3 regions of the Pontibacter russatus genome follow, and region 1 is predicted to be linked to each of the others. Evidence: riboswitches for the same ligand, from Rfam matches in the RefSeq annotation. Region 1 holds a riboswitch; each other region holds the start of a gene.
The links. Region 1 has a riboswitch for S-adenosylmethionine ahead of GSQ62_RS18820 (O-acetylhomoserine aminocarboxypropyltransferase/cysteine synthase family protein). Riboswitches for the same ligand answer to the same signal wherever they lie in the genome.

Region 1 (9,831 bases):
GTACAGTTGCCTGTACACTTTCAGGCAGGCGTTCTGCGTCAGGGATCTATTCTCTTCTTTGGGCAGTTCCGCATCAGGGTTTCCAAAAGCTCTTATCTCAGCGCCCAGTTTGCCGCTGCTGAACCTGTTCTGGTTCCATGAGATCCGGTGCCATATATGGCTCTTTGAAGCATGTCGCCCCAGAAAATTACGGAAATCTGTAACGTCTCCTGAAAAACAGCATCTAACAAGAGAAAATTAACCAATCTAAATAAGGAGGATTGATATGGATGCTACAACTGAAAACCACGCACTTCACAGTGTGAGGGAAATTTTAAGGCTCACGTACGGGGTTGTGCCTGTTGTAGCGGGCTTAGACAAGTTCACGCACCTGCTCACCGACTGGGACAGGTACCTGGCGCCCGCCGTTGCCGACATGCTGCCCTTTGAGCCCCACACCTTTATGCTGATCGTGGGGGCGATCGAGATCATCGCCGGGATTATTGTGTTTGTGTGGCCGCGGATAGGAGGCTATATCGTGGCGGTGTGGCTGGCGGGCATTGCCGTCAACCTGCTCATCAGCGGACAATACCTGGATGTGGCAGTACGGGACCTGGTGATGGCCATCGGTGCATTTTCGCTGGCGAAGGTATCGGAGGCCGGCACGCCCTACCACAGCGTGGATATAAACCCGGCACACAGGCACACAGCTACGCTATAATACCGAAAATGCTCCCTTCCGTCGCCAGATCGGTGCGGGGGAACACCTCCCGCGCCTCAGCCAACAGGGGCGTCAGGTCTTTGTAGCGCACCGAGAAGTGGCCGATGAGCAGGTGGCGCACCCCGGCGGCGGCGGCGAGTTCGGCGGCCTGCCGGGCCGTGCTGTGGAAGGTATATGTGGCCCGCTCCCGGAGGTCGTCGGCGAAGGTAGCCTCGTGGTAGAGCAGGTCTACCTGGTGGAGGTAGGGGAGCAGCGCGGGCTTATAGCGGCTGTCGGAGCAGTAGGCGTAGCTGCGGCTGCGTTTCGGCTCCATGGTCACGTCCTTGTTATAAACCAGTATATGGCCGAGGTCGTCGGCAATGTCCTCGCCCCACTTCAGGCGCACGAGCTGTGGCGGCGTGAGGAAGGACGGCAGTTTCTCCTTGATGAGCGGGCGCGACTTCTGCTTCTCCCGGAAGAGGAAGCCACAGCAGGGCACGCGGTGCTCCATGGGCAGGGTGTGTACCGTCAGCTGTTTGTTCTCGAAAATCTTTTTGTGCGCGGTCGTCTCCAGCTCATGGAAAACTAGCGGGAAGCAGAGGTTGGTGCCGGCGTATTTGAACTGCAGGGTTAAAATCTCGGAAAGGCCGGGAGGGCCGAAGAGGTGCAGGGGCGTGTGGCGGCCCTGCAGATGCATGGTGGAGAGCAAGCCGGGCAGGCCGAAGTAGTGGTCGCCATGGAGGTGGCTGATATAAATATTGCAGATGCGCTGATGCTTTATCTTGTATTGCATCAGCTGCATCTGCGTTCCTTCACCGCAATCTATCAAATGGTACTGGTTGTCAATGGATAGAACCTGCGCGGTATGGTGTCTGTTTGCCGAGGGTGTGGCCGACGAACTGCCCAGTATCCTGAGTTCGAAATCCACAGCGGGCGGCTTCCTTAGTCTTCTTTGTTGGTCAGGTCCTGCTCAATCTCATGCAGAAACACGCGGTCAATGGCCTCTTCTACCGTTGGCAGGATATTCAGCACAGACTCCAGCTTTGATATTGTGATCAGCTTCATCACATGGTCCTGCAGGCCGGTCAGAATCAGCAGCCCGCTGGAGGAGTTGCACAGGCGGTTGGCGATCAGAATGGAGCTCAGGCCTGAAGAATCGGTGTATTTTACGTTGCTCAGGTCAAGAATCAGGTTGGTGATCCCTTCGGCATTCAACTTCACGAACTCAGACTTCAAATCCGGCGCAATGGAAGTGTCCAGCTTCTTCTCGTCAATCGTGATAATTGTATAGTTTTCCTTCTTATCAATCGTATACTTCATAGATCTACCAGTAAACATTTAGATGCGAATGTACCAAAAAGTACTTTAATATTCTCTATTTTCGGTGCTAAAATTATTGTTTCGAATGTGCTCCTCTATCCGGTTAAGCACGTTTTCGTAGCTGCTTTTCACAAACTTCCGGCCTGTGAAAACCTCATACAGCTCGATGTAGCGCTCTGAGATACCAGCCACGATGGCATCCGTCATTTCCGGCACCGTCTGGCCCTCCTGGCCCTGAAAGCCGTTCTCGATCAGCCACTGCCGCACAAACTCTTTCGACAGCTGCCTTTGCGGCTCCCCCTTCTCCTGCCGTTCCTCGTAGCCTTCGCTGTAGAAGTAACGGGAGGAGTCGGGGGTATGGATTTCGTCGATCAGGTAAATTTTACCGTCATGGCTGCCAAACTCGTATTTTGTATCAACCAGAATCAGTCCGTGCTGTGCTGCAAGTTCCGTGCCGCGGGCATATAACGCTCGCGTATATTGCTCTAAGATACTATATTCCTGCTCCGATACAAGTCCTTTGGCCATAATCTCATCCCGCGTAATATCCTCATCGTGTCCTTCACCGGCTTTGGTGGTGGGCGTCAGGATGGGCGCGGGCAGCTTGTCGTTCTCGCGCAGGCCCTCGGGCAGCGCCACGCCGCATATGCTTCGCCTGCCAGCCCTGTACTCGCGCCAGGCATGCCCTGCCAGGTAGCCCCTGATGACCATCTCCACTTTGTAGGGCTCACACCTGTAGCCAACCGTCACGTTCGGGTCCGGCGTCGAGAGCACCCAATTGGGCACAATATCGGAAGTGGCTCTCAGGTTCAGGCTGGCTATCTGGTTCAGCACCTGCCCCTTGTAAGGGATGGCGCGCGGCAGCACCACATCAAACGCCGAGATGCGGTCGGTTGCTACAATAGCCAGCTTGTCATCGAAAAAGTAGACGTCGCGAACTTTACCCCTGTAAAAGCCGGTTTGACCGGCAAACGAGAAATTGGTTTCTTTAATGGCCTCCATTTAGTCGGTGTCGTAGTAGACGGGCAAAGTTAACTATATTTTGGAGGCCTGGAAATATTTCAGAGTCTTGTTGCGGGGCAGGATGTGGCAAGGGGGATATGGGTTCCGTTTCATGTTGGATTATACTGTGGCCGGATGCATCAGGTTTTATACTATAGAAGCTATCATTAGTATTAATGCAAGTAGCTTGAGGTATGTGCCTATATATGTTGCAACACCTTTAATAGCCGCAGCTGAACCCCGGGGTTCAGCTGCGGCCCCGGCAACGAAAGCGGCAGAAGGCCCTACGACGAGAAAGAAAGTGCAGCAGATACAAAAAACGCTGTTTTTATTTGGATTTGCTTTTTTCGCGCTTTATCATTGTAACATCAAGTCAAGCATCCCTTCGGGAATTTGATTTATAAAGAAGAGTGGAGAGACAGGCTCTGGGAAACTCTAGCAACCTAACTACCGAAGTTAAGGTGCTAATTCCTGATTCCGGAACACCCGGAAGGATATAAATTGATACGAACATGAATAAGGGGACCAAGCCTACACAGCACAGTTTATTTTTTTCGCCAGCGGAAACACCGGCACGAAGCACTGGCTTTGCTTCTGCCGGTGCCGCCATGATACGCACGCCCCTGTGCGGCATGTGGTGTTGTTGCATCTGCTGACAAGCCGGGCAACTGCCGCCTCCCTCCGTCACCCGCTGGCTTTGGCCCGCCATCCATGAGCTTTGGCGAAAACCGCTTTCTAAACCAACATTCAAATCCATAAACTGAACAGCCATGTCAAAAACACTGCACTTCGAAACTTTACAAATACACGCCGGCCAGGAAGTTGACCCAACCACGCAGTCACGCGCCGTGCCGATTTACCAGACCACTTCTTACGCTTTCAAAAACGCGGAGCACGGGGCCAACCTGTTCGCCCTCAAAGAATTCGGCAATATCTATACCCGCATCATGAACCCCACAACGGATGTGTTTGAGAAGCGCATGGCGGCCCTGGAGGGGGGCGTGGCAGCAGTGGCGGTGGCTTCCGGCATGGCGGCCCAGTTCCTCGCGCTCACTAACATACTGGCGGCCGGGGATAATTTTATCACCAACAGCTACCTGTATGGCGGCACCTACAACCAGTTCAAGGTGTCCTTCAAGCGGCTGGGCATCGAGGCCCGCTTCGCCGCAACTGACAAGGCCGAGGACTATGAGAAGTTGATTGACGAAAACACCAAGGCCATCTATACCGAAACGATTGGCAACCCGCGCTTCAACGTTCCGGATTTTGAGGCGCTGGCGGCGCTGGCGAAGAAGCACGGCCTTCCGCTGGTGGTGGACAACACCTTTGGCGCGGGCGGCTACCTTTTCCGCCCGATTGAGCATGGCGCGAACGTGGTGGTGGAGGCCGCTACAAAATGGATTGGCGGCCACGGCACTAGCATCGGTGGCGTGATTGTGGATGGGGGCAACTTTAACTGGGGCAACGGCAAGTTTCCGCAGTTTTCGGAGCCTTCTGAGGGCTACCACGGCCTGAATTTCTGGGAGGTGTTCGGGGCAGACGGCCCCTTCGGCAACATTGCCTTTGCTATCCGCGCCCGTGTAGAGGGCCTACGCGATTTCGGCCCGGCGCTCAGTCCGTTCAATTCCTTCCTGCTGCTGCAGGGCCTGGAGACACTCTCGCTGCGCGTGGAAAGAACCGTAGAGAACGCCATGGAACTGGCCAGATGGCTGGAGCAGCACGAGCAGGTGGAGGCAGTGAACTACCCCGGCCTGGAGCGCAGCGAGTACCACCAACTGGCGAAGAAATACCTGAAGCGCGGTTTCGGCGGGGTGCTGTCTTTCACGCTGAAAGGAGAGAAGCAGCAGGCGGAGACTTTTGTGAACAGCCTCGAACTGGTGAGCCACCTGGCCAACGTAGGCGATGCGAAGACGCTGATCATTCACCCGGCCTCCACCACACACCAGCAACTTTCGGACGCCGAGCAACTGAACGCAGGGGTGGAGCCCACGCAACTGCGCGTATCTCTCGGCATTGAGCACATCGACGACATCAAGGCAGATTTTGAGCAGGCCTTTTCCAGGGTGCGTGAGTCGCAGCCAAAGGCGGCATTATAATTCAATTCGCAAGCATGCCATCACATCACGTTTTTCATTATAACGATACCTTCAGGCTGGAGACCGGCGCGGCGCTGCCTGGTTTCCAGCTTGCCTATACCACCTACGGCACCCTGAACGAGCAGCGCGACAACGTGGTGTGGGTGTGCCACGCCCTCACGGGCAGCTCCGACTTCACCGACTGGTGGTGCGACCTGTTTGGCGAAGGGAAGCTGTATGACCCGCGGGAGTGGTTTGTGGTATGCGCGAACGCACTGGGTGGCTGCTACGGCTCTACCGGCCCGCTCAGCCTGAACCCCCAGACGCAGCGACCCTACTACCATGCCTTTCCGCAGGTGACGAACCGGGACGTGGTGGCTGCCTTTGACTTGCTGCGGCTGGAGATGGGGCTGGCGCGGGTGCATACCCTGATTGGCGGTTCGCTGGGCGGGCAGCAGGCCCTGGAGTGGACGCTGCTGCAGCCGGGCGTGTTCGAGCGACTGGTGCATGTGGCCTCCAACGCACGCCACTCGCCCTGGGGAATCGCCTTCAACGAGAGCCAGCGCATGGCCATCCGGCAGGACCCCAGCTGGGCCACCGACACGGAGGCTGCAGGCAGGGAGGGGCTCAAAACGGCGCGGGCCATTGCCATGCTTTCTTACAGGCACTACGACACCTACGCCGCCACCCAGCAGGAAAAGGACGAAAGCGCCCTGGACAATTTCAGGGCTGCCAGTTACCAGGTGTACCAGGGCGAGAAGCTGGCGAATCGGTTTAATGCCTATACATATTTTCTACTCTCCAAAGCCATGGACTCGCACGACGTGGGCCGTGGGAGGGGAGGGCTGGAGAAGGCGCTCGCGCAGCTGAAGACCCGCTGCCTCTTTGTGGGGGTGGACACGGACATCCTCTTTCCGGTGGAGGAGCAGCGCTTCCTGCACGAACATGTGGGCGGCTCCTCTTTTTACCTCATCCGCTCCAACTACGGGCATGACGGCTTTCTGGTGGAGTTTCCGCAGCTAAAGGAGGCGGTGACGCAATTTTACCGGCAAGATGAAAAAGTAGCGGCAGTAGGTTATGCGCGGCAGGAGCACTAAAGGCATTGGTTATCTGGGCATTGCCTGATTTCATATATCAGCCACTCAGCCCATATATGATTAGAGCAGGCGAAGCTACATTTGCGCGTGAATAGCCTGATGGGCCATCAAATTTGGCATGAGCGAATGAGCGTCTTTTGCGGGATGGCGTAATTGGCACAAGCAGCAGTAGATTGAGCGCCTATGCCTGCTCTTCTATAGGTTGAGGAGGGGGTTAACGTCTCTCTTGCAGCAGTTAACAGAGATATATTGACCAGGTTCATACATGCCAGTTTATACCTTGATTATTTCCTGTTCTGCACAGCCTTTTAAAGAATAGGACAATTGCAATATCAAGAATCCATTTAGTTTGATATTTTGTAGCTGAAAAGCTTTTTTGACCGTACATATAAGCAGATTGATGGCGCTTATCTGTACGGACATGAAAAAAAATCTAACGCTCTACTTCACCTGCTTTCTGTTTCTTTTTGCATTCTCATCCTGCAGGCAGGATGGGCCTGCCCCCATACGCAATGTAAAGGCCGGGCCTAAGCTATTAAGAGCACAGGCAGGAAGCTCATTTACAAATTACGCTTACATTTCCAACCAAAAGCAAAAGAGCCTTGGCAGCGTGTACACGAAGCAGGTGCTGGTGGCCTTTGCAAGCGGCCTGTCAGCCGAGCAGGAGCAGGCTATACTGGCACAGTATGGCTTTGTGAAGGAGGCAGCAGCAGAACAGGTGGCCATGAGTTCCGGGCAGTTGCACCGCGTGGCGCTTGCAGACGGGTTAAACCCAGGCCAGGTAGAAGTGGCTTTGCAGGAACTGGCAGGCAACCCTCAAATCACTTATGCCGCCCCTTTTTTCATGAACGGCGATGAGCTGCTTGGCTTAACGAATGAGGCCCTGGTTACAGTGGAGGCAGGAGGGAAGGAGCACTTACAGGAACTGGCGAAGCAATTCAATGCGGAGGTGCTGCCGTCTAACGGCAGCAATTTATATATAGTAAAGCTAGACGACAACTCACAGGGCAATGCACTTGCTTTCGTAAACTACCTGCAGGGCAAAAAGGGAATTGTGCAGGCAGAGCCTGATTTTGTCGTGTCGCTGAGCCGGTAGTTAAAGCAGTATGGCCAGCGGCACAAGCCCCAGGTATAAATGGCCATGAGTTGCACCCGGAGTATTCGGAGCATTAATGGAGTTAATCCTATATAAACAGGCAGCCCCGGCACTCAGGTGTCGGGGCTGCCTGTTTATATAGGTCCGCACGCTTCTTAGGGCATATATATGGCCTTCGCTTTGTCGCGCAGGTTGTAGGCCGAAGACATCACCTCGCCGTAGGCACCTGCGGTCCGGATGGCAATCAAATCACCTCTCTTGGTTTCCGGCAGCAGCACGGCTTTCCCGAAGCAGTCAGACGATTCGCAGATAGGGCCCACCACATCGTAGCGCACCTCGCCTCTGCCGCTGCTCAGGTTCTCTATCTTGTGGTAAGACTGGTACAGCGCGGGGCGGATCAGCTCGGTCATGCCGGCATCCAGGATGGCGAAGTTCGTGTTCTGCCCGTTTTTGATATATAACACCTTGGAGATGAGCGTGCCACACTGCGCCACCAGCGCGCGGCCCAGTTCGAAATGCACTTCCTGCCCAGGCCTTACTTCCAGGAACTGGTCGAACAGCCCGAAATAAGCCTCAAAGTCAGGCACAGGCTGCTGCTCCGGGTGGTAGTAATCCACACCCAGGCCGCCGCCCACGTTGATGTGCTGCAGGCTCACGTTGCGTGAGGCAAACCACTCCTGAAACTCATTCACCCGCGTACACAGGTTCCGGAACACCGAGAGGTCCGTGATCTGGGAGCCGATATGGAAGTGGATGCCGATGAGGTTTATATGCTCCAGTTGCTGCAACTGTGCCAGCACCTGCTCCAGTTCCCAGGCGTTTATGCCGAACTTGTTCTCCTCCAGGCCGGTCGTGATATACTTGTGCGTGTTGGCGTTCACGTTCGGGTTGATGCGCAGCGCAATGCGGGCTATTTTCCCCTTTTTCCCAGCCAGCTCGTTCAGCACCTCCAGCTCGTGGCCCGACTCGCAGTTGAAGCAGAAAATGTCCTGGTCCAGTGCATAGTTTATCTCGTCGTCCGATTTCCCCACCCCCGCAAATACCACCTGCTCCGGCGCGAAGCCGTTCACGATAGCGGCTTTTATCTCGTTTCCGCTCACGCAGTCGGCCCCGAAGCCATGGCGGCGCATCTCGTCCAGCACGGGTTCGTTGGCGTTTGCCTTCAGGGCATAATGCACATAGAAGTTATACTTGCCGGCTTCCTGCTTTGCGGCCTGCAGCGTCTGGCGCAGCAGGTTTAGGTCGTAGGCATAGAAAGGAGTGGGATGCTGTTGCAACTCCTCCAGGTTCAGGTTAAGCATTTGATGTGTTCCTGTCAAAAATTCCCTCGTTCAGTTTTGTGAGCGCCTCCACTTTTTTGCTGGTGTCTATCAGCACGCTGATGTTGCTTCTGCTTCCGCCGAAAGAGATCATGCGGAGCGGAATGTCCTTCAGCGACTCGAATATCTTCAGGCTGGAGCCACTGTTTTTGGCGATGAAGTCGCCCACCACACACACGATCGTCTGCTCGCGGTCTACCTCCACCTGGCCGAATTTTTCCAGCTCCGCCACGATCTCCTGCAACGCTTTGTCGTTATCGATGGTCAGCGACACGGCCACCTCGGAGGTGGTGATCATGTCGATGGGCGTTTTGTAGCGCTCAAACACCTCAAACACGCTGCGCAGGAAACCATAGGCCAGCAGCATGCGGCCCGACTTTATCTTGATGGCCGTGATGCCGTCTTTCGCTGCCACCGCTTTGATGCTGCCGCCGATCCGCTCTGCGGAGATGGTGGTGCCTTTGGCTTCAGGGGCCATCGTGTTGAGCAGCCGAACAGGAATGTTCTTCTGCTTGGCGGGCGTCACGCTGCTCGGGTGCAGGATTTTGGCGCCGAAGTAAGCCAGCTCCGCCGCCTCGTCAAAGGAAAGCTGCGCAATCGGGTGCGTGTTTTTTACGATACGCGGGTCGTTGTTGTGCATCCCGTCAATGTCGGTCCATATCAGGATTTCGTCGGCGTCGGCGGCGGCGCCTATCAGCGAGGCGGAGTAGTCGGAGCCACCCCGCTTCAGATTGTCGATCTCCCCAAACGCGTTGCGGCATATATACCCCTGGGTGATGAACAGCTTCGCCTCCGGGTATTTTGCCAGTTCCACCTGCAGTTGCTTCGCTATATAGGCAGCGTCCGGCTCCTCGTTCTCATCAATCTTCATGAAGTTGAGCGCAGGCAGCAACACCGAGGGGATGCCGTTCTCCTCGAGGAAGAACTGGAACAGCGCCGTGGAAAGCAGCTCGCCCTGCGCCAGCACCGCCCGCTCCTCGTGTACCGTGAACAGGTCCTGGGTGAAGGCGCGGAGGTAGTCGAAGTGGTTTGTCAGCAGGTCGTTGGCCTGTTTCTTTTTCTCGGAGGAGGTGTAGAGTTCCTCCACCACCTGTTTATATTTATCGTGCAGCGCATCAATCAGCGCATTCGCTTCAGCGTTCTTGTTCTGGTACAGCGTTTCAGCAATCTGCACCAAGGCATTTGTGGTGCCCGACATGGCAGACAGCACCACAATCTTTGGCTCATCGCCCTGGATGAGCGA
Region 2 (9,831 bases), 1.6 Mb from region 1:
AACCTGGTGGCCTCGAAGGCGCTGGTACACAACAGCAATAAAACTTATGCGTACGCCTACACCTATACCTACGATGAGCGCGGTCTCCCGCTGACGCAGACGGTAACCAAGCCCGGCGGCAAGAGCCAGGCCTACAGCTACCTCTACAGCAACTAAGTAAAGTTGATATATAGATTTCCCTTACCGGCTCCGGGCTCTGCCCGGGGCCGGTTTTGTTTTATTCCCTCCAACTGCCGTGCGTTTCACCAGTTGTCCGCCTATTTCGCTATATTTGTAGCCCCGGCGGCAATCCTATATAGACAAAACCGCAAGCTGGCTTCGTCTGTCTGCTGGCATGATAACCTACATATAACAAACATTAAAGATGGCTAAAACTAAAATAACGGTAAACAACAACGGCTCGCTACGGGTAGAGGGCGAGTTTGAGATAGTAGACAAGAACGGCAACGTATATGGCCTGGGCGGCCGGGAGTTGGTATCCATCTGCCGCTGCGGGCGCTCCCAGAACAAGCCTTTCTGCGACGGCTCCCACAAGGGGCATTTTGAGCACGAGGCTGTTGCCTTCGACCTTCCGCCAAAGAAGCAATAGCACTTTAACGCACCACCCGCATGGCCGATCGCTTCGTCACCATCGCCACTTTCAACGAGGTAACAGAGGCCTACATCCTGAAAGGCCGCCTGGAGGCAGAGGGCATCCTTTGCTTTCTGGGCGATGAGCACATTGTGGGGGCACAGCCGTTTTATTCGGTGGCCGTGGGCGGCGTAAAGCTGAAGGTGACCGCCCAGGATGAGGAAGAGGCGCGCGCCATACTGGCCAGGATACAGGGCGGCACCTCGGAGTTCCTGTACACCGACGACCTGGAGCTGGCCCCGCCGCTGCAGGAGCACGTTCCCGCCCGGGTTTGTCCGGTCTGCGGCTCCGACAACGTCGGCGAGGAGAAATACAACAAAACGGTTTTCTCCCTCAGCTACCTCCTGCTGGGTTTCCCGGTGCCCTTCTTCAGCCGGAAATTTATCTGCTACAACTGCGGCAATCACTGGAAAGGGAAGTAAGCAGGAAGAATTGTCGAAATCTATTGGCTATATATGCCCGGGTGGCAGCGGCCATACCCTACTTTCCCGACAGGTCATTCACCAGTTGCACATAGGCCGTCCGGGCCTCTTCGCTGCTTTTCCCCTCCTGCCCCTTCCAGGCGTCCCATTTGGCGATGCTCTTAAAGTCGAAACCGCCGGGCCGGGGCGTGTTCACGTCGCCGTCGGTGGCCTGCTTGTAGAGGCCGTACAGTTGCAGCAGCACATCGTTGCTTGGCCGCGCTGCCAGGGCCTTTGATCTTTCCACCGCTTCTTCGAATTCTGCCTGTGTCGCCATACGTTATATATACTTGTAGCGTGATGCGTCAAATTAAGAAATATCGGGCTGCTTGCAGCATATTTATCCCTTAATATTCGCTATTTTTAACGGCTCTGTTCTGACCTTTGCGCCTATATAAACCAGCACAACGATAAATATGAAAAACTTTATGACGAAAGCTGCTGCCCCGGCCCTGCTACTCTCCGCTTGCGTGGCCTTTATGCCCGGTTGCACCTCCAGCAACACCGGCAGTGGCAGCAGCGCCGCTACTGTCGCGGCTGATACGGCGGTAATAGCCGAGGCCCCTACCACGCAGCTGCCGCAACCGCCCGTTGCCAAAAAATTACCCAAGGAACTCACCACCCACGGCGAAACGCGCATCGACAACTATTACTGGATGAACCAGCGCGAGGACCCGGAGGTGATCGCTTACCTGAACGCAGAGAACGCCTACACGCAGCAACGATTGGCCGGCACCGAGGAACTGCAGGAGAAGCTGTTCAACGAGATTGTGGGCCGCATCAAGCAGGACGATGCCACGGTGCCGTTCAAGGACGATGGCTACTGGTACTACGTGCGTTACGAGGAGGGCAAGGAGTACCCTATATACGCCCGCAAAAAAGGCACGCTGGAGGCGCCCGAGGAGGTGATGGTGAACGCGAACGAGCGTGCCGAGGGCCTTAGCTACTATGCCGCCGCCGGCATGGATGTGAGCCCCAATAACCAGTTGCTGGCCTTCGGCGAAGACACCGTGAGCCGCCGCAAATACAACATCCGCTTCAAAGACCTGAAGACAGGCAAGCTGCTGCCCGACGCCATTCCCAACACCACCGGCAGCGCCGTGTGGGGCAACGACAACAAAACCGTGTTCTACACCATGAAGGACCCGGCGCTGCGCTCTTTCAAAATCTTCAAGCACACGCTGGGCACGCCTGCCGCCCAGGACAAGGAGGTATACCACGAGGCAGACGAGACCTTCAGCACCTATGTCTACAAAACCAAATCCGACGACTATATCATCATCGGCAGCGGCAGCACGCTCTCGAACGAGTATCGTTTTCTGGACGCGGACAAGCCGAACGGCGTGTTTAAGGTGATACAGCCCCGCGAGCGCGGCCTGGAGTACAGCGTGGACCACTTCGGCGATAAGTTTTATATCGTCACGAACAAGGACGGTGCGACTAACTTCAAGCTGATGCAGACACCGGTAAGCAAGCCGGGCAAAGCCAACTGGAAGGAAGTGGTGCCGCACCGCGAGAACGTGCTGCTGGAGGGCATCGAGATTTTCAGGGATTACCTGGCCCTGCAGGAGCGCAAAGACGGCCTCTCCCAAATCAGGGTGAAGAAGTGGAACGACCCGAAAACGGATTATTATATAGACTTCGATGAGGAGGCTTACACCGCCTACATCAGCACCAATCCCGACTTCGACAGCAAAGAGTTGCGCTTTGAGTACAGCTCCCTCACCACACCAAGCTCAACCTACGATTATAACATGGAGACGAAGGAGCGCGAGCTGCTGAAGCGCCAGGAGGTGGTAGGCGATTTCGACCCGGAGAACTATGAGGCAAAGCGCATTTTCGCCACTGCCGACGACGGCACCAAAATCCCGGTGTCGCTGGTGTACCGCAAGGGGCTTGAGCTGAACGGGCAGAACCCGACGCTGCTATATGGCTACGGCTCATACGGCAACAGCATGAACCCCGGCTTCAGCTCGGTGCGCCTCAGCCTGCTGGACAGGGGCTTTGTGTATGCCATCGCCCATATACGCGGGGGCCAGGAAATGGGCCGCCAGTGGTACGAGAACGGCAAGCTGCTGAAGAAAAAGAACACTTTCACCGACTTTATTGACGTCGCGGAGTACCTGATTGAGCAGCGGTACACCAATCCCGACAAGCTGTTTGCCCAGGGCGGCAGCGCCGGTGGTTTGCTGATGGGCGCCGTGGTGAACATGCGCCCCGAGCTGTTCAAAGGCGTGCTGGCGGCCGTGCCGTTCGTGGATGTGGTGACGACGATGCTCGACACCAGCATTCCACTGACGACAGGCGAGTTTGACGAGTGGGGCAACCCCGCCGAAAAGCAGTACTACGACTACATGCTGTCTTACTCACCCTATGACAACGTGGAAGCCAAGGCTTATCCGAACATGCTCGTCACCACCGGCCTCCACGATTCGCAGGTGCAGTACTGGGAACCCGCCAAATGGGTGGCCAAGCTCCGCGAGATGAAGACGGACGACAACATGCTGCTGCTGCACACCAACATGGAGGCCGGGCACGGCGGCGCCTCCGGCCGCTTCGAGCGCTACAAAGAGACAGCCCTGCAATACGCATTCCTCCTGAACCTGCTGGAGCAGAACCAGTAAGTTGGATTGCTGGTTGCTGATTGTTAATTGTTTTTACTTTTAAAAGAAGAAGCGGGCCTTACAGCCCGCTTCTTCTTTTTTGTGATGTCTGGCGCTCAAGTATCCGGCTTCAGAGTCAGCCTGTAAGTAAACCTATTTTAAAACGTTCACATACAACAGGTGTATCTGAGAGGCTGTTGTAAAACCTACTAAAGCCTTTTAATAAGTATTGTAATCATGGCAATATAGCTCATGCTTTGGTAGTTCACTCTGTTTTTCTCATAGTCCTTACCAGGCACCTGGCATGTAGCATCCAGGCGAGGGTTCTCTCCACCACCCACCTTCGCGGCAGCACTTTGAAGCCTTTCGCACCGTCTGTGCGCAGCACCACCTGCCAGCACCAGCCTATGCTGTGCAGCCTGATTTGACGCGCGCCTTCTCGCCCAGAAAAGCATTGATCGCCTCCCAACTGCCGTCCTTGCTCCACTGGCTGAAGTAGCCATAGACCGTTTGCCAGCGGGGAAAGTCATGCGGCAAGCTGCGCCAGCTGCAGCCGTTTTCACCATATAGAATATAGCGTTCAATGCTTCTGTTAAATCCGCAGGGGGGCCGGCCGCCCCGCTTGCTGGGGGTTTTTACAACTGGGAGGGCCTGTTTGAATCTCTCCCAGCCCTTCTTACTCATGTCGCTTGGATATCTGCCCCCTTTTTCTTTCTTTTAGTTGGTGATCACCTAGGTTTTGAATAGTTGGTCGTTCAACTTTCCTAACCAAAGTGAGAACTTTATTTATTCACCCCATTTAGGTTCTGAAACAGTTTCTTAGAAAAAATCTATTAAGTTGGAGGCTTATGAAAACCCTACCTATCAACTGGCTTACAGAGGGGCTCATCGATTTTGAGTACAAAAAGTACATGCTGCTGGCCTACCTCAAAGCCGCCAAAACCGAGTTCGGCCAGCGCCGCCTCTACCCCGTCTTGTCGGACCTGATCATGCACTACCGCCACCTGCTGCAGGTGAAGGAGCACAAGCAACTGGTCTACGAGACGTTCCCCAAGCGCATCAGCCGCGCCGATTTCGAAAAGCTGGAGCTGGTGTACCAGAAGATTGTGGAAGACGACGAAACGATGCAGCAGATCGAGGAGATTATCGCGTACGCCGCGCCGCGCTTCAACCAGACGGTGGCGTCTGGGCAGGAACTGTATGATTTTGTGGAGCGCCACCTCGAAATCAGCCCCGTCGGCATCACGCCCATGTACCACGACGAAGGCTATCTGTTCCTGGATGCTTTCCCGGGCAAGGAAACGCATGTTTATATATACCGCATGACCGTTTTTGAGAACGCGTACGAAAAGTACAGGGGCATAAACACACAGCTGCTGCAGACAGTGCGCCGCGGGCTGGCCCAGACGCACGAAAACCTGAAGGGGCAGCTGCTGCGCGAACGGCAGGCGCTGCCAAACCCCGCCACCTTTGCCGTGGTGTCTCGGATACCGGTGCCCCTGGAGCACTCGCTGCTGCCCATCGCCAAGCGTTCGCTGGTGAAGTACGTGGCCCGGCTGTCCGCCTGACGGCTGCCAAAGCCGGGGCGGCGCCTTCGGTTTTGCTGCCCCGGTTAATTTATTTTCGCTTACATAGTAGGCAGTTGAACAAAAAAAGCCTTAAATTTGTACTTCAATTACGAATTGACTAATAATTGACCTGAGCGTCAGTAAAATTTATATAGAAGAGGCGAGAGAATAGGCTCCAAGACCCTCTGGCAACCACCCGTTTGGGAAGGTGCCAAGTCCTATCCCGCGGGGCGGGAGCATATAAATTTAAGATATAATGCAAACTACAGCTTACACATCGCCTTTTGTTTCCGGTAGCCACCTTGCTGCCACCCTTCCTGCCTCGGCATATTTCCGCAACACCCCTGCTTTTTACTGTTGTTGCTGCTGTATGCAGTGCTGCTAACTTGCCGGATCTGTTGCCTCAGATGCAACCCCTCAGTACTTTTGCGCCGCAAGGTGTTCCTTTTTCCCATGCTGTTTCGGTTATTCATCAGGCAACGCCGCCCTTTGGCTTAATTTGCACGGGCGAGCAACGGAACTGGTTATACCACAGGGATATAGGCAAGGCATATATACGAACACCCACTAAGATTTAATATTTCAACATGAGTCAGATATCAGCTTTAGAAACCAAGATGCCGGCCCTGCTCGGCCTGCTGGAGGGCAAAAGCATAGAAGAGAGCCTCGCCATACTGGCCGCCCAGTTTCCGGGGCAGATCGCTTTCTCCTCCAGCCTCGGCATCGAGGATCAGCTCATCACGCATTATATATTCGAGAACAACCTGCCGATCCGCGTTTTCTCACTGGACACCGGCCGCCTCTTCAACGAAACCTACAACCTGCTGCACAAAACCAACGAGCACTACGGCAAAAAGATAGAGGTCTTTTTCCCGCAGCACGAGGCCGTGGAGCAGATGGTGACAGAGAAAGGCACGCTCAGCTTTTACGCTTCGGTGGAGAACCGCAAGCAGTGCTGCTATATCCGGAAGGTGGAGCCGCTGAAGCGCGCGCTGCAGGGTGTGCAACTCTGGATTACCGGCATCAGGGCCGAGCAGTCCGACGCCCGCCACGACCTGCAGCTGCTGGAGTGGGACCCGGGTTTCCAGATGATCAAGTACAACCCGCTCCTGACCTGGTCTTTCGACGCCGTGCGTGAGGCCGTGCGCCAGCTCCATATCCCCTACAACCCGCTGCACGACAAAGGCTTTGTGAGCATCGGCTGCGCCCCCTGCACCCGCGCCATCGCCGAGGGTGAGGACTTCCGGGCAGGACGCTGGTGGTGGGAGAGCGACTCCAAGAAAGAGTGCGGGCTGCACGCACGTTAATTAAAAGGCTAAATGGTTTGATTGTTAAATGGTTGGAAGCATATACCTGAATTTTCAACAATTTAACAATACAGCAATTGAACAATTAAAATATGACGAAGAGATATTTAGATTACCTCGACCAGCTGGAGGCGGAAGCCATCCATATCATGCGCGAGGTAGCGGGCCAGTTCCAGAAACCGGCTCTCCTGTTTTCAGGCGGCAAAGACTCCATCACGCTGGTGCGTCTGGCCGAGAAGGCTTTCCGGCCGGGCAAGTTCCCGTTCCCGCTGGTACACATCGACACGGGCCACAACTTCCCGGAGGCCATCCGGTACCGCGACGAGCTGGCGGAGAGGCTGGGCGAGAAACTGATTGTGCGCCACGTAGAGGACACCATCAAAAAGCAGAACCTCACGGAGCCGGTGGGCCGCTATGCCAGCCGCAACGGCCTGCAGACCTATACCCTGCTGGAGACCATCGAGGAATTCGGGTTTGACGCCTGTATCGGCGGGGCCCGCCGCGACGAGGAGAAGGCCCGCGCCAAGGAGCGCATCTTCTCGGTACGCGACGAGTTCGGCCAGTGGGACCCGAAGCGCCAGCGCCCCGAGCTCTGGAACATCTACAACGGCCGTATCAGCCTGGGTGAGAACGTGCGCGCCTTCCCGATCAGCAACTGGACGGAGTTGGACGTGTGGAACTACATCAAGCGTGAGGAAATCACCCTGCCCAACATCTACTTCACGCATGAGCGCGATTGCCTGATCCGCGACGGCAAGCTGATGGCCTGGTCGGACTTTATTTACCGCGAGCCGGAAGACGAGGTGGTGAAGCGCCAGGTGCGTTTCCGCACTGTAGGGGATATGACCTGTACTGCCGCCGTGGAGTCCATCGCCTTCGACATCGACTCGGTGATCGCTGAAATCATAGAATCAAAAATAAGCGAGCGCGGCGCTACCCGCATTGACGACAAACTGTCGGAAACCGCCATGGAGGACCGAAAAAAAGGAGGATACTTTTAAGATGGATATATTACGATTTATTACCGCAGGCAGCGTGGACGACGGAAAAAGCACCCTCATCGGCCGCTTGCTGTACGACACCAAGCAGATATACATAGACCAACTGGAGGCAATTGAAAGCTCCGGCAGGGTAAACGAGGACGGCGAGGTAGACCTGTCGCTGCTGACGGACGGCCTGAAGGCGGAGCGTGAGCAGGGCATCACTATCGACGTGGCCTACAAGTATTTCAACACGCCGCGCCGCAAGTTTATCATCGCCGATGCGCCGGGCCATATCCAGTATACCCGCAACATGGTGACGGGTGCCTCTAACTCCAACCTGGCCATTATACTGGTAGACGCGCGCCATGGCGTGCAGGAGCAGACGCGCCGCCACTCCATCATCTCTTCTTTGCTGGGCATTCCGCACCTGGTTATCTGCATCAACAAAATGGACCTGGTTGGTTTTGATGAAAACGTATATAACCAGATTGTAGAGGACTACCGGAAGTTCTCCAAGAAGCTGACATCCAAAGACATCACGTTTATTCCGGTGAGCGCCCTGAAAGGCGACAACATCGTGGACCGATCCGCGGCCATGCCGTGGTACAACGGCCCGAGCCTGTTGGAGCATCTGGAGCAGGTGCCTGTGTCGCAGGACTTTAACCTGGACGATTCCCGTTTCCCGGTGCAGTACGTGATACGCCCGCACACACACGAGCACCACGACTACCGGGGCTATGCCGGCAAGGTAATCAGCGGCATCTACCGCAAAGGCGATAAGGTGATCGTGCTGCCATCGGGCCAGACATCTACTGTCAAGTCGGTGGAACTGGGCGGCAAGGTGTTAGAGGAAGCATTTGCGCCGCAGTCGGTGGTGCTGCAACTGGAGGATGACGTGGACATCAGCCGCGGCGACGTGATTGTGAAGCAGGAAGAGGAACTGGACGTGACGAAGGAGTTTGAGGCGCTGGTTTGCTGGATGGACGCAAAGGCGCTGAAGCCGGGCGCTAAGCTGCTGCTTCGCCACAACGCCACCGAAACGCGCGCCGTTATCCGGCAGATACAGTACAAGGTGGATGTAAACACCCTTGACCGCATCGAGGACGTGGACCAGGTGCAGTTAAATGACGTTTGCCGTGTGCAGGTGCGCACCGCCACACCCCTGCTGGTGGACCCGTACCTGAAGAACCGCTCCAACGGCGGCTTTATCCTGGTAGATGAAACTTCCTACACCACGGTGGGGGCTGGCATGGTAGCTACGGTGTCGCATGAGAGTGAGCTCAATTACATGATTTAAAGCATAGACACTGAGAGGTCTTAGACCAACCATATATAAAAGAGGCCGCTGCGGGTAATCCTGCAGCGGCCTCTTTTATATATGCCTGAATAGATTTATATATAGCTGGCTCCTCAGCCTGCCACCACTTCAAAGCTGTGCGTGATGGTGGCGGTTTTATATAGAATGGCGGCTACTGAGCAGTACTTGTCCATCGAGAGGCTGACTGCTTTTCCTACCCGCTCTTCTTCCAGCGGGCCTCTCAGCGTAAAATGCACATGAATCTCTTTGAACAGGGAGGGCACCGCCCCGGCCTCCCGCACTGCCGTTACTTTAATGCGGAACGAATCGATTTGCTGGCGCTGCTTCTTGAGTATCTGGATGATGTCGATGGCGCTGCAACCGCCGAGTCCCATCAGCAGCAGCTCCATCGGGCGGGCGCCTGCGTTGTGGCCGCCAATCTCAGGAGAGCCGTCTATATGCACCTCCACTCCGGAAGTACCCACTCCGGCGAAATGAAAATCCTGGTCTACGCGTGCTAAGTTAACTTCCATATATGGTTTCTTTCTTTTGATCGGCAGAGTATCAGCGCAAATGCGCCTTTACTGCCTCACTCTTGTTTAGCTGGTATTGAATAAATTTGATGGGGGTGCGAGCTTGCAGCTCGTACCCCCGTCTATATATAAGGTACGAACTGCAAGCTCGCACCAGCAAAAAGACGGCAATTGCGAAGAATGCCCACTGATGCTTTTTATTTGTTTCATTGCTGAAAACCAAACAACAACCGACAATCAGCAACTAACAACCACCTATCAAACCTTCGCCAGCGCCTGCTCGATGTCCCCAATGATGTCCTGGATGCTCTCCAGTCCGACAGACACCCGGATCAAACCATCTGAAATACCGGTGGCGGCTTTCTCTTCGGGGGATAGTTTGGAGTGCGTGGTAGAGGCCGGGTGCGTGGCAATGGTGCGGGTGTCGCCCAGGTTGGAGGTGATGGTG
Region 3 (9,831 bases), 1.6 Mb from region 1:
TACAGGTGTCGGTGCCGGGGCAGGTGGTAACGTCGGCCACGCTGTCGAAGCCCGGCTCCGCCAGGTTCAGGGCCTCCAGTTGCGCAAAGAAGTAGGGCAGCGCCTCCTGCTTCACATACTTCAGCAGCAGCCCCTGGTTCTGGGTTACGCGTATCTCGTCGCCGGCAAAGTCGCGCACCAACGGAGCCAGTATTCTGGCTGTGTCGGAGCTGATGTCGCCGGTCGGCACTTTTATATAGATGCCAAAGTAGCCCTCCTGCTTCTGGGCGAAGACGTTGGTTTTGAGCCAGGCGTCATACTTTTCCGTGTTCTCAATGATATAATCCGGGATGGCTTTCGGGGCCGGGAGCGCAGGCGTGAAGTCCACGGTTTCATCCACCTCAAAGCTGTGTACTTTCAGCGCCCTGGTCTCTTCCTTTATCAGGCGCATCACCTCGTCCAGCCCTATCTTGCTGATCACATACTTGAACCTGGCCTTGTTGCGGTTGCTTCGCTCGCCATAGCGGTCAAATACCCGGATCACACTCTCAATCACCGGAATCACCTGGTTGGCGGGCAGGAACTCGTACATCGGCTGCGCCAGCATGGGCTGTGCCCCCAGGCCGCCCCCGATCACCACTTTAAAGCCGCGCACCAGTTTTCCGTTCACCTCCTGCACTTTAGGTATAAAGCCCAGGTCGTGGATATAGCTCATGGCGGTGTCGCGGTCGCTGGAAGAGAAGGTAATCTTGAATTTGCGGCCCATCTCCTGGCAAATCGGGTTACGCAGGAAGTAGCGGAAGGTGGCATCGGCGTAAGGCGACACATCAAAAGGCTCATTCGGGTCGATGCCCGCCTCCGGCGACGCCGTCACGTTGCGCACGGTGTTGCCGCAGGCCTCCCGGATGGTAATGTCCTCCTCATCCAGTCGGGTCCAGAGCTCGGGAGTCCTGTCCAGGCTCACAAAGTGAAGCTGTATGTCCTGGCGCGTGGTCAGGTGCAGGTTGCCGGTAGAGTACTCATCCGAGATGCCGGCTATATGCAGAAGCTGTTTTGTGGTGACCCGGCCAAAAGGCAGCTTGATGCGGATCATCTGCACCCCCAACTGGCGCTGGCCATATATACCGCGCGCCAGGCGCAGGCTCTTGAACTTGTCTTCCTGCATCTTGCCGGTGCGGTACATGCGGATTTTCTTCTCCAGCTCAATGATATCCTTCTCAACTATCGGGTTCTCTATTTCGGATCTAAAGGTTTGCATACAAAAGTATTTTAGTGGATGAGCCGGTCAAGGCTTCTGCTCGGGTTGCTATTTAAATTATGAGGGTCCAGAAGTGCCTGCCGCAAAGCACACAGAGGCAGCCATATAGGCAGGGGCATTCAACAACAGCCACAAGTGCCGCGCCGCGCACCGTCGGGCAAAAGGCCGGAGGCTTTGTTATATATGATAAAGGAGACAATGGTAGATGTCATAAACTTGTGGCTGCGCCGCTTCCTGTGTTGTTAAAAAATGGGCGGGTGATGCGTTCCCCTGCTTCCTGCGGCATGCCTGTGCCGGCACGGGCGGGCGTCACTTTAGTTAGAAGGATGAACGGCAGCAACAACAGCACATCACAGGCAGCGATGCGGCAAGATTGTCAGGATGAGGAAAGCGGGTGAATGGGAAAGTGCCTGATGTTTTGTTCATGGTTCTCTAATTTATATTTCCCCTTTGTCGGGCAGGATGTGGCACCTTTCCGTTAGGATGGTTGCCAGAGGTTCTAAGAGCCTGTTCTCTCGCCTCTTCGTCTATAAATTTATTGCGGGTAGCAATAGTATTCTTCACAAAAGTAAAAAATAAATCTCACTTGTATATCAAATTGATAAAAATCCGGAGATTATTTTCGTTCCTCCCGTTTCAGCCCCTATGGCTGCACAGCCATAGGGGCGTTACAGGCGGTGATTGGCCGGACAGCGGCCTACGTCTCAGCGGCCTGAATTTCAGGTTTATCAACAAAATCGGCGGCTTTTTGTTCCATCGCTCCCCGCCCGCCAGGCTATATATGGCGCCGTCACCGCCCAAACAACTTTCTCTGTCAGTTGTACCTTGCCAGCCACACAAGATTATATATGGAAAAGCAGTGTCTTGATAAATTCCGGCGGCGGCCACGCCCCTACCTCATATGAACAGCACACTCGCGTCAACAACGTTCAACGTGATGCCGGCACACCTTCGTAAACATCTCTACGCTGCAAATGCACAAAGGCCCTCCCCGTATACGGGGAGGGCCTTTGCTGATATATAAACAGTCTCTGCTTGCCCTGCAGCGCGCAGCTGTTTCAGTGTAAGGTTTAAGCCATTGCTTCGGAGCCTTTCTCAAGCTGCCTGTAGACTCTCTTCGTTTTCACGTGAACGGAGAACCAGGAGTAATTGCTCTTCAGCAGCTCGAAGTTCGTTCCTTCCACCACGCCGTTCATTCCTTTTTTGGAAAGAGCGTCTGCCAGCACATCATCCTGAATCACGAAAGAATCAATCACCAGTCCCCCATTCACAAAAGAGCAGGCAAGCCCTTGCTGGTCAGCTTTGTAGAGTAAAGTTTTGCTTTTGTTGAGTCCCTTCTCGATTCTTTCTAATTCCTTCATAGCAGTCTTTAAAAATTTTAGTGGTTATATAAAGGAGACAAGGCAGAAAGCAGTATAGTTCAACTGGTTAACGTATAATTGCAATAGTATTTCAAATCTGTGTATAGAGTATTATTTTAAGGGTGAATGTAATTATAATGTATATACAGTTAAATCTTCTATACCCTTACCCCTAATTTCATGATCCATATTCTCATATAAAATAAGCTGTTCTGCCCATATACAGGGCAACTGCCACGCCCCCTCAGCAGCCTGCTCCGCAGAAAAGGTTTGGTTATGAGCATAATCCGCAGCAGTGGCTTTTAGTTTTACTGCTTTTAGTCTAATCACACTTCAGCGCCAGTCTGAATGCCTCGTATGCCCTGGCAAGTGCAGCGGGCGGGTAGTGGGCGTTCAGGCCACTTGGGTTTGGTAGCACCCACAGTTCCGTCTCTCCGATTCTTTCCGGCTGCAGCCCCAGCACTGCCCCGCGCAACCCAAAGGCGGTGCGGTACGCCGTAATCCCCAGCACCGCCAGGGCTTGTGGCTGATAAAGTAACACCTTCTGCCGGAGCAGTTCCCCTCCCTCCCGCAGTTCTGCCGGGCTCAGTTCTGCCGCCGCCGCCGTGGCCCGCGCCGCGAAGTTGGTGACGCCATACCCGTAGGTGAGCAGTTCGCCCTGCTCGTGTGGCTGGAAAAGGCGCGGCGTGAAGCCGGCCCGGTACAGGGTGGGCCAGAAGCGGTTGCCGGGGCGGGCGAAATGATAGCCGGTGGCCGCGCTGTAGAGGCCGGGATTAATGCCGCAGAAGAGCACTTGCAGGTGTGGGGCCAGCACGTCCGGCAACGACTTTCCGGCGGCGGCTAATATTTCCTCTCCTGTAGGTTTATATATATGCATCATTCTTTTTATCTTTACCTGTGGGTGCTTGTTGCAACAGCATAGGGGTATTGTAGGAGGCCGCGTCGCCTGCCTGCCCCGCCGCATGGCACCCTTTTATTCAATGTTTAAACTTTCTACCTAGTCCGCAGCAGCGGGATCAGGCTGGTTACCGGTTTGCCGGGCCCTGGCGCAGCGCAGTACGGATGCCGTTGGGGCGGCTGCCAGCAGCCTATATACCGAAAACACCTGTACCTTAGTTTGTTGTTTACCTTAAACCAGATCATACCGTGTACCAGGCAGACATCTCCGCAACCAAAGCATTTCTGAAAGGCATCTTCGAGCGCAGCACCACGCCGCAAGGCCGTGCATGGCTCACGCAGAAAACCGAACTGGTAAGCTCCGGGTCCGCAAAGGAGAAAGACTTTTACCTCGCCTTCAGCGCCGCGCCGCGCTTCGTGGGCAAAGAGCACCTGCAGTTGACAGAAGCTGATCTAGCGCAGGCCGATGCCCTGCGGGCAGGCTTCAACCCCAGCCGCTGGACCGCCGACCAGGCAGCCCGCACGCTGCTGCTGCTCTCGCTACCCGCGCAGGACGCCGACGCCTTTGTGAAGCAGGTCGAGACGCTTTTCGGAACGGCGGATATGGGCGAGCAGGTGGCGCTGTATGGCAGCCTGCCCCTGCTGCCTTACCCGGAGCGATTCAGCAAAAGGGCCTCGGAGGGCGTGCGCACCAACATTGGTGACGTGTACGAGGCCGTGGCCCTGGATAACCCCTTCCCCTCTGAGTATATGGAGGAAGACGCCTGGAACCAGCTCGTGCTCAAGACGCTGTTTGTGGGCAAGCCGCTCTACCGCATCCATGGCCTTGACCAGCGCAGCAACTCCGAGCTCACCCGCATGCTCTCCGACTACGCGCACGAGCGCTGGGCCGCCGGCCGGCCAGTGTCGCCGGAACTGTGGCGCACCGTAGGCCCTTTTATAGACGAGCACACCATCCACGACATCCAAAGGCTTTTTTCGCAGCCCGACGAGCTGGAGCGCGAGGCCGCTGCGCTGGCCTGCGCCCAGAGCAGCTTCGGACCGGCCCGGGAACTGCTGAACAGCCACCCAGACCTGAAGCAGCAGGTGGAAAGCGGCGAGTTGAACTGGGGCTACATCGGCCGCAACGCCACGATGCAGGAGCCCTACAAGGTTGACAGAACCTAAACGAACCGGAATCCCATCGGCCGCCGGACTGATATAGAAGGCTAAATCAAAAGTAATCCATACGCTCACATCCGTTATAAAACATATATGAATACGCAAAACCTGATGCTCATAGACCCGCACATCCACATGACCTCCCGCACCACCGACGACTACGAGCGCATGCGGAAAGCGGGCATTGTGGCCATTATAGAGCCCGCCTTCTGGCTGGGCCAGCCGCGCACCGATGTTGGCTCCTTTAAAGACTACTACAGCAGCCTGGTGGGTTGGGAGCGCTTCCGGGCGAGCCAGTTCGGCATCAAACATTACTGCACCATCGGCCTGAACTCCAAAGAGGCGAACAACGAGGCACTGGCGGAGCAGGTGATGGAACTGCTGCCCCTGTTTATATATAAGGAAGGCGTGGTGGGCGTCGGTGAGATTGGCTACGATGACCAGACGCCGACCGAGGACAAATACTACCGCCTGCAACTGGAACTGGCCAAGGAAACAAACATGCCCGTGCAGATACACACGCCGCACCGCGACAAGAAATCCGGCACTATCCGCAGCATGGAGGTGAGCCTGGAGCACGGCATTGCCCCAGACATGGTGATTGTGGACCACAACAACGAGGAGACGGTGAAAGATGTGCTGGACAGAGGCTTCTGGGCGGCCTTCACCATCTACCCGAACTCCAAAATGGGCAACGAGCGCATGGTGGAGGTAGTGAAGCAGTACGGCACGGAGCGCATCATGGTCAACAGCGCCGCCGACTGGGGCATCAGCGACCCGCTCTCGGTGCCGAAAACGGCTGCCCTGATGCTGGAGCGCGGCATATCGCTGGAGGATGTGCGCAAAGTGTGCTACCAGAATGCGCTGGACGCCTTCGGCAAGAGCGGCCAGATGCACGAGTCCGACTGGCTCACGCCTGCCACCGTGGACCAGCGCGAGAAATTCTCCGGCAGTACGGTGCTGCGGGGCGGTCAGACGCCTGTAGTGGGCGAACTGGAGAATGACGAGGGCGAGTTCGGATCAAAATTCATACGGTAATGTCGCGACTCGGGGCTTACCTGCGGCTCATGCGCCCGGCCAACATTATTACCGCCATCGCCGATATCATGATGGGTTTTGCGGCCTCCGGCATGTTGCTCTCGCGCCCGTTCTGGGAAATTAACCTAACCGGCGAGACGCTGGAGCCGCTGGGCTGGCTGGTGCTCTCCACCATCGGGCTGTACGGCGGCGGCGTGGTGTTCAACGATGTATTCGACGCGGAGCTTGACCGGGTGGAGCGCCCGGAGCGGCCCATCCCGAGCGGAAAAGCCACCGTGGGCGGAGCCACCGCCGTGGGCGCGCTGCTGCTGGCGGGTGGGGTGCTGGCGGCCTGGCAGGTGTCGCTGCTAAGCGCTGCGCTGGCGCTGGCCGTAGCCTTACTGGCCCTGCTCTACGACTGGAAAGGCAAGCACCACAACCTGCTGGGTCCGGTCAACATGGGCTCCTGCCGTGGCGGCAACCTGCTGCTGGGCATGAGCGCCGTGCCGGCAGCCGTAGAGGAGCTGTGGTTCATCGCCCTGATCCCAATCTTATATATCGCCGCCATCACCATGATAAGCCGCGGCGAGGTGCATGGCGGCAACATCGCCGCTTTGAGGGGAGCCGTGCTGATGTACGCGCTTGTGCTGGGAGGCATCATCAGCCTGTCGCTGCTGCCGCAGTTCACTTTCAGATATAGCCTGCCGTTTCTGCTGCTGTTCGCGTTCTTCATCTTCCCGCCCCTGCTCCGGGCCATGCCCACCAAAGAGCCGAAGCTCATCATCAAAGCCGTAAAGGCGGGCATACTGGCCCTGATTGTGATGAATGCGAGCATGGCCGCAGGCTTCGCAGGGTGGCAATACGGCCTGCTGGTGCTGCTGCTGCTGCCGGTTTCCACCTATATAGCCCGCAAATTTGCCGTCACCTGAGAATTGTTATGCCGTGCGCATTGTTATAGCTATATTACAGGTTGATGATTAGAAGGAAGGCGGCCTGTGGCGCGGCGCTTGTGGAGTAAACCGCCTCCGGAACAGCATCATTTATATAAAGCTCAGCCCTTCGCCTCTGAGACAGTGGGCTGGCTTAGAAAGAGACATACCGATTTACTATCATATATGGAGCCAATAGAGCAATCGTTTGCAGTGAAATTCAGGTACGGCGTGTACTTTACCCAAGGGCTTTTTGACCCGGAGAATACTGTGTTAACGGATGTGCTGCAGCAGGACAAGGGCACAGGCCCGCGCAAAGTGTTTTTTGTGATTGACCGCGGCGTCGCGGTTGCCCACCCGCACCTGACCCAGGCGATCAAGAGCTACGCCGCGAAGCATTCGGACATCATCAGGCTACTGGCTGACCCGCTGGTGATAACGGGCGGCGAGGAGGTGAAGAACAGCATTCCGTTGCTGCAGCAACTGCTGGAGGCGGTGAATACCCACCGCATCGACCGCCACGCCTACTTCATCGCCATCGGCGGCGGCGCGGTGCTGGACATGGCGGGCTTTGCCGCCGCCATCGCGCACCGGGGCATCCGCCATATCCGCATCCCCACCACCGTGCTGGCGCAGGACGACTCTGCGGTGGGCGTGAAGAACAGCTTCAACTTTTTCGGAAAGAAGAACTTCCTGGGCACCTTTGTGCCGCCCTTTGCCGTCATCAACGACAGCGATTTCCTGCTGACCCTCGACGACCGCGACTGGCGCGCCGGCATCTCCGAAGCCATCAAGGTAGCCCTGATCAAAGACGCTGCTTTTTACAACCAGATAAAGCAGGACGCCGCCAAGCTGGCGCTACGCGACCTGCCCGCCATGCAACGGCTCATCCACCGCTGCGCCGAAATGCACGTGCAGCACATCGGTGGCGCCGATCCGTTTGAGTCAGGTTCCTCCCGCCCGCTTGACTTCGGGCACTGGGCGGCGCACAAACTGGAGCAACTCACCCACTACAGCCTGCGCCACGGCGAGGCCGTCGCCATCGGGATGGCCCTGGATGTCACTTATTCGATGCTGGACGGAAGGCTGACGGAGGCGGAATGCGAGGACGTGCTGGAACTGCTGGAGGAACTGGGCTTTGATCTATATGTTCCGGCGCTGTCGCAGACGGAGCCCGGCTCTGAACAGCTGAGCGTCATCAAGGGATTGCAGGAGTTCCGGGAGCACCTGGGCGGGCAGCTCACCATCATGCTGCTGAACAGGATTGGCGAGGGCGTGGAAGTACACCATATAGAGGAACCGCTGGTGTTGCAGGCCGTAAACCTGCTAAAGAAACGCCACCAGCACCAGCCGGCCGCCAACCTCTAAGGCAGTCGGGCAGGTTACTGCCCGACTGCCGTTCTCTTACCTAAACCAACTCAAACATGTATCTGGACACAGGGCACCATCTCTCCTACTGCACCAACATCCACCCCGGCGAAACATGGGCCGAGGTCTTCCAGCAGCTCAAAACATATCTCCCGCCTCTCAAACAGAAGCTATCGCCTGAGCGGCCTTTCGGTATCGGCCTGCGCCTCTCGAACCTGGCCAGCGAGGAGTTGCTGCAGGGGAACCAGTTGCAGGAGTTCAGGCAGTGGCTGCAGGAGCAGGATTTATATGTCTTCACGATGAACGGCTTTCCCTACGGCGGCTTCCACCACCAGGCCGTGAAAGACGACGTGCATAAACCGGACTGGACCACGCAGGAGCGGCTGGAATATACCAAGCGGCTCGCTCATATACTGGCTGAACTCCTGCCGGAGGGCATGGAAGGCGGCATCTCCACCTCTCCCCTCTCCTACAAACTCTGGTTTCCGAAGGAAGAAACCTCAAAGATAAAATCCGCTTTCAGCACCGCCACCGATCACCTGGTGTCGTTGGTAGAAACGCTGCTGCAATTGAAGGCCGATACCAGCAAGACCATTCACATCGATATAGAGCCGGAGCCGGACGGACTGCTGGAAAACAGCGACGAGTTCATCAGCTATTACCGGGAGTGGCTGCTGCCTGCAGCCGAAAAAGCGCTGTCGGAGTCGCGGGGACTCTCAAAGGAGGAGGCGCGGACCGCCGTGCTGCAGCACATACAGCTGTGCTACGATGTGTGCCACTTTGCCCTCGCCTACGAGAAACCGGCCGAGGTTTTCGCCAAAATCAGGAAAGCCGGCATCAGCATCGGGAAGATACAGCTGAGCGCCGCCCTCAAAACCGACCTCCCGAAAGACGTGGAGATGCGCGGCGAACTGGCGGGGACGCTTGCCCGCTTCGCGGAGTCGACGTACCTGCACCAGGTGGTGGAGCGCGGCGATGACGGAAAGCTGACACAATACCCGGACCTGCCCTTGGCACTGGAGCATATCCGCAAGCCGAACGCGGTGGAGTGGCGCACGCATTTCCATGTGCCGTTGTTCACCCAAACCTACAGCGGCCTCGCATCCACGCAGCAGGACATTGTGGAGGTGCTGCAGTATATCCAGCAAGAGCCGCTGACGCAGCACCTCGAAGTAGAGACTTATACCTGGGACGTGCTGCCCGAGGATATGAAAAAAGAACTTTCGGAGTCCATCCAGCGGGAGCTGGAGTGGGTTCTCTCAACCATAAATGCTACTGAACATGCAGAAAACGGTCGTACTGGACATCGTCGGGCTCACACAGCCACTCCTCGGTAAACACACGCCAAACTTGGCGAAGTGGGCGGCCGATGCGCAAAAGGCGTCGGTACACCCGGTTTTTCCGGCCGTCACCTGCACCGCCCACGCCACCTATATGACAGGCAAATGGCCGGAGGAGCACGGCATCGTGGCCAATGGTTGGTATTTCCGGGACGAGGATGAGGTGAAACTGTGGCGACAGTCGAACAAACTGATACAGGCCCCCAAGATATGGGAGGTGGCCAAGGCCGCAGACCCGAACTTCACGGTGGCCAACATGGGCTGGTGGTACAACATGAACACCACCGCCGACTATACCCTCACGCCGCGCCCGCAGTACCTGGCGGACGGCCGCAAGATGCCCGATTGCTACACCCAGCCCGCCAGTTTGCGTGACACGCTGCAGGCCCAACTGGGCACGTTCCCGCTGTTCAACTACTGGGGCCCAAAAACCTCCATCAAATCGAGCAAGTGGATAGCGGACGCGAGCAAAATCACGGACGATCTATATAACCCGACGCTCACGCTCATCTACCTGCCGC

Region 2: linked by a shared signal. The riboswitch ahead of GSQ62_RS04835 (phosphoadenylyl-sulfate reductase) and the one ahead of GSQ62_RS18820 (O-acetylhomoserine aminocarboxypropyltransferase/cysteine synthase family protein) in region 1 are both predicted to bind S-adenosylmethionine.
Region 3: linked by a shared signal. The riboswitch ahead of GSQ62_RS04865 (nitrite/sulfite reductase) and the one ahead of GSQ62_RS18820 (O-acetylhomoserine aminocarboxypropyltransferase/cysteine synthase family protein) in region 1 are both predicted to bind S-adenosylmethionine.

Annotation. Positions count from the first base shown of each region.
Region 1 covers NZ_CP047984.1:4,535,378-4,545,208, forward strand. Annotated here, with positions in the region: gene GSQ62_RS18800 (hypothetical protein) at 302-700, shown strand; gene GSQ62_RS18805 (ribonuclease Z) at 690-1,607, opposite strand; gene GSQ62_RS18810 (STAS domain-containing protein) at 1,622-1,999, opposite strand; gene GSQ62_RS18815 (phosphoribosylaminoimidazolesuccinocarboxamide synthase) at 2,045-3,001, opposite strand; SAM riboswitch class I at 3,397-3,504, shown strand; gene GSQ62_RS18820 (O-acetylhomoserine aminocarboxypropyltransferase/cysteine synthase family protein) at 3,772-5,097, shown strand; gene metX (homoserine O-acetyltransferase MetX) at 5,112-6,173, shown strand; gene GSQ62_RS18830 (hypothetical protein) at 6,595-7,269, shown strand; gene lysA (diaminopimelate decarboxylase) at 7,425-8,570, opposite strand; gene GSQ62_RS18840 (aspartate kinase) at 8,563-9,831, opposite strand, start outside.
Region 2 covers NZ_CP047984.1:1,162,137-1,171,967, forward strand. Annotated here, with positions in the region: gene GSQ62_RS04795 (hypothetical protein) at 1-156, shown strand, start outside; gene GSQ62_RS04800 (CDGSH iron-sulfur domain-containing protein) at 365-589, shown strand; gene GSQ62_RS04805 (putative signal transducing protein) at 610-1,053, shown strand; gene GSQ62_RS04810 (acyl-CoA-binding protein) at 1,112-1,369, opposite strand; gene GSQ62_RS04815 (S9 family peptidase) at 1,509-3,716, shown strand; gene GSQ62_RS04825 (transposase) at 4,101-4,379, opposite strand; gene GSQ62_RS04830 (hypothetical protein) at 4,544-5,263, shown strand; SAM riboswitch class I at 5,408-5,510, shown strand; gene GSQ62_RS04835 (phosphoadenylyl-sulfate reductase) at 5,851-6,570, shown strand; gene cysD (sulfate adenylyltransferase subunit CysD) at 6,663-7,571, shown strand; gene GSQ62_RS04845 (sulfate adenylyltransferase subunit 1) at 7,573-8,850, shown strand; gene GSQ62_RS04850 (OsmC family protein) at 8,964-9,383, opposite strand; gene GSQ62_RS04855 (trans-sulfuration enzyme family protein) at 9,642-9,831, opposite strand, start outside.
Region 3 covers NZ_CP047984.1:1,175,753-1,185,583, forward strand. Annotated here, with positions in the region: gene GSQ62_RS04865 (nitrite/sulfite reductase) at 1-1,237, opposite strand, end outside; SAM riboswitch class I at 1,672-1,773, opposite strand; gene GSQ62_RS04870 (hypothetical protein) at 2,308-2,598, opposite strand; gene GSQ62_RS04875 (hypothetical protein) at 2,731-2,928, opposite strand; gene mug (G/U mismatch-specific DNA glycosylase) at 2,921-3,478, opposite strand; gene GSQ62_RS04885 (EboA domain-containing protein) at 3,745-4,662, shown strand; gene GSQ62_RS04890 (TatD family hydrolase) at 4,750-5,694, shown strand; gene eboC (UbiA-like protein EboC) at 5,694-6,602, shown strand; gene GSQ62_RS04900 (3-dehydroquinate synthase) at 6,789-7,970, shown strand; gene eboE (metabolite traffic protein EboE) at 8,027-9,307, shown strand; gene GSQ62_RS04910 (alkaline phosphatase family protein) at 9,252-9,831, shown strand, end outside.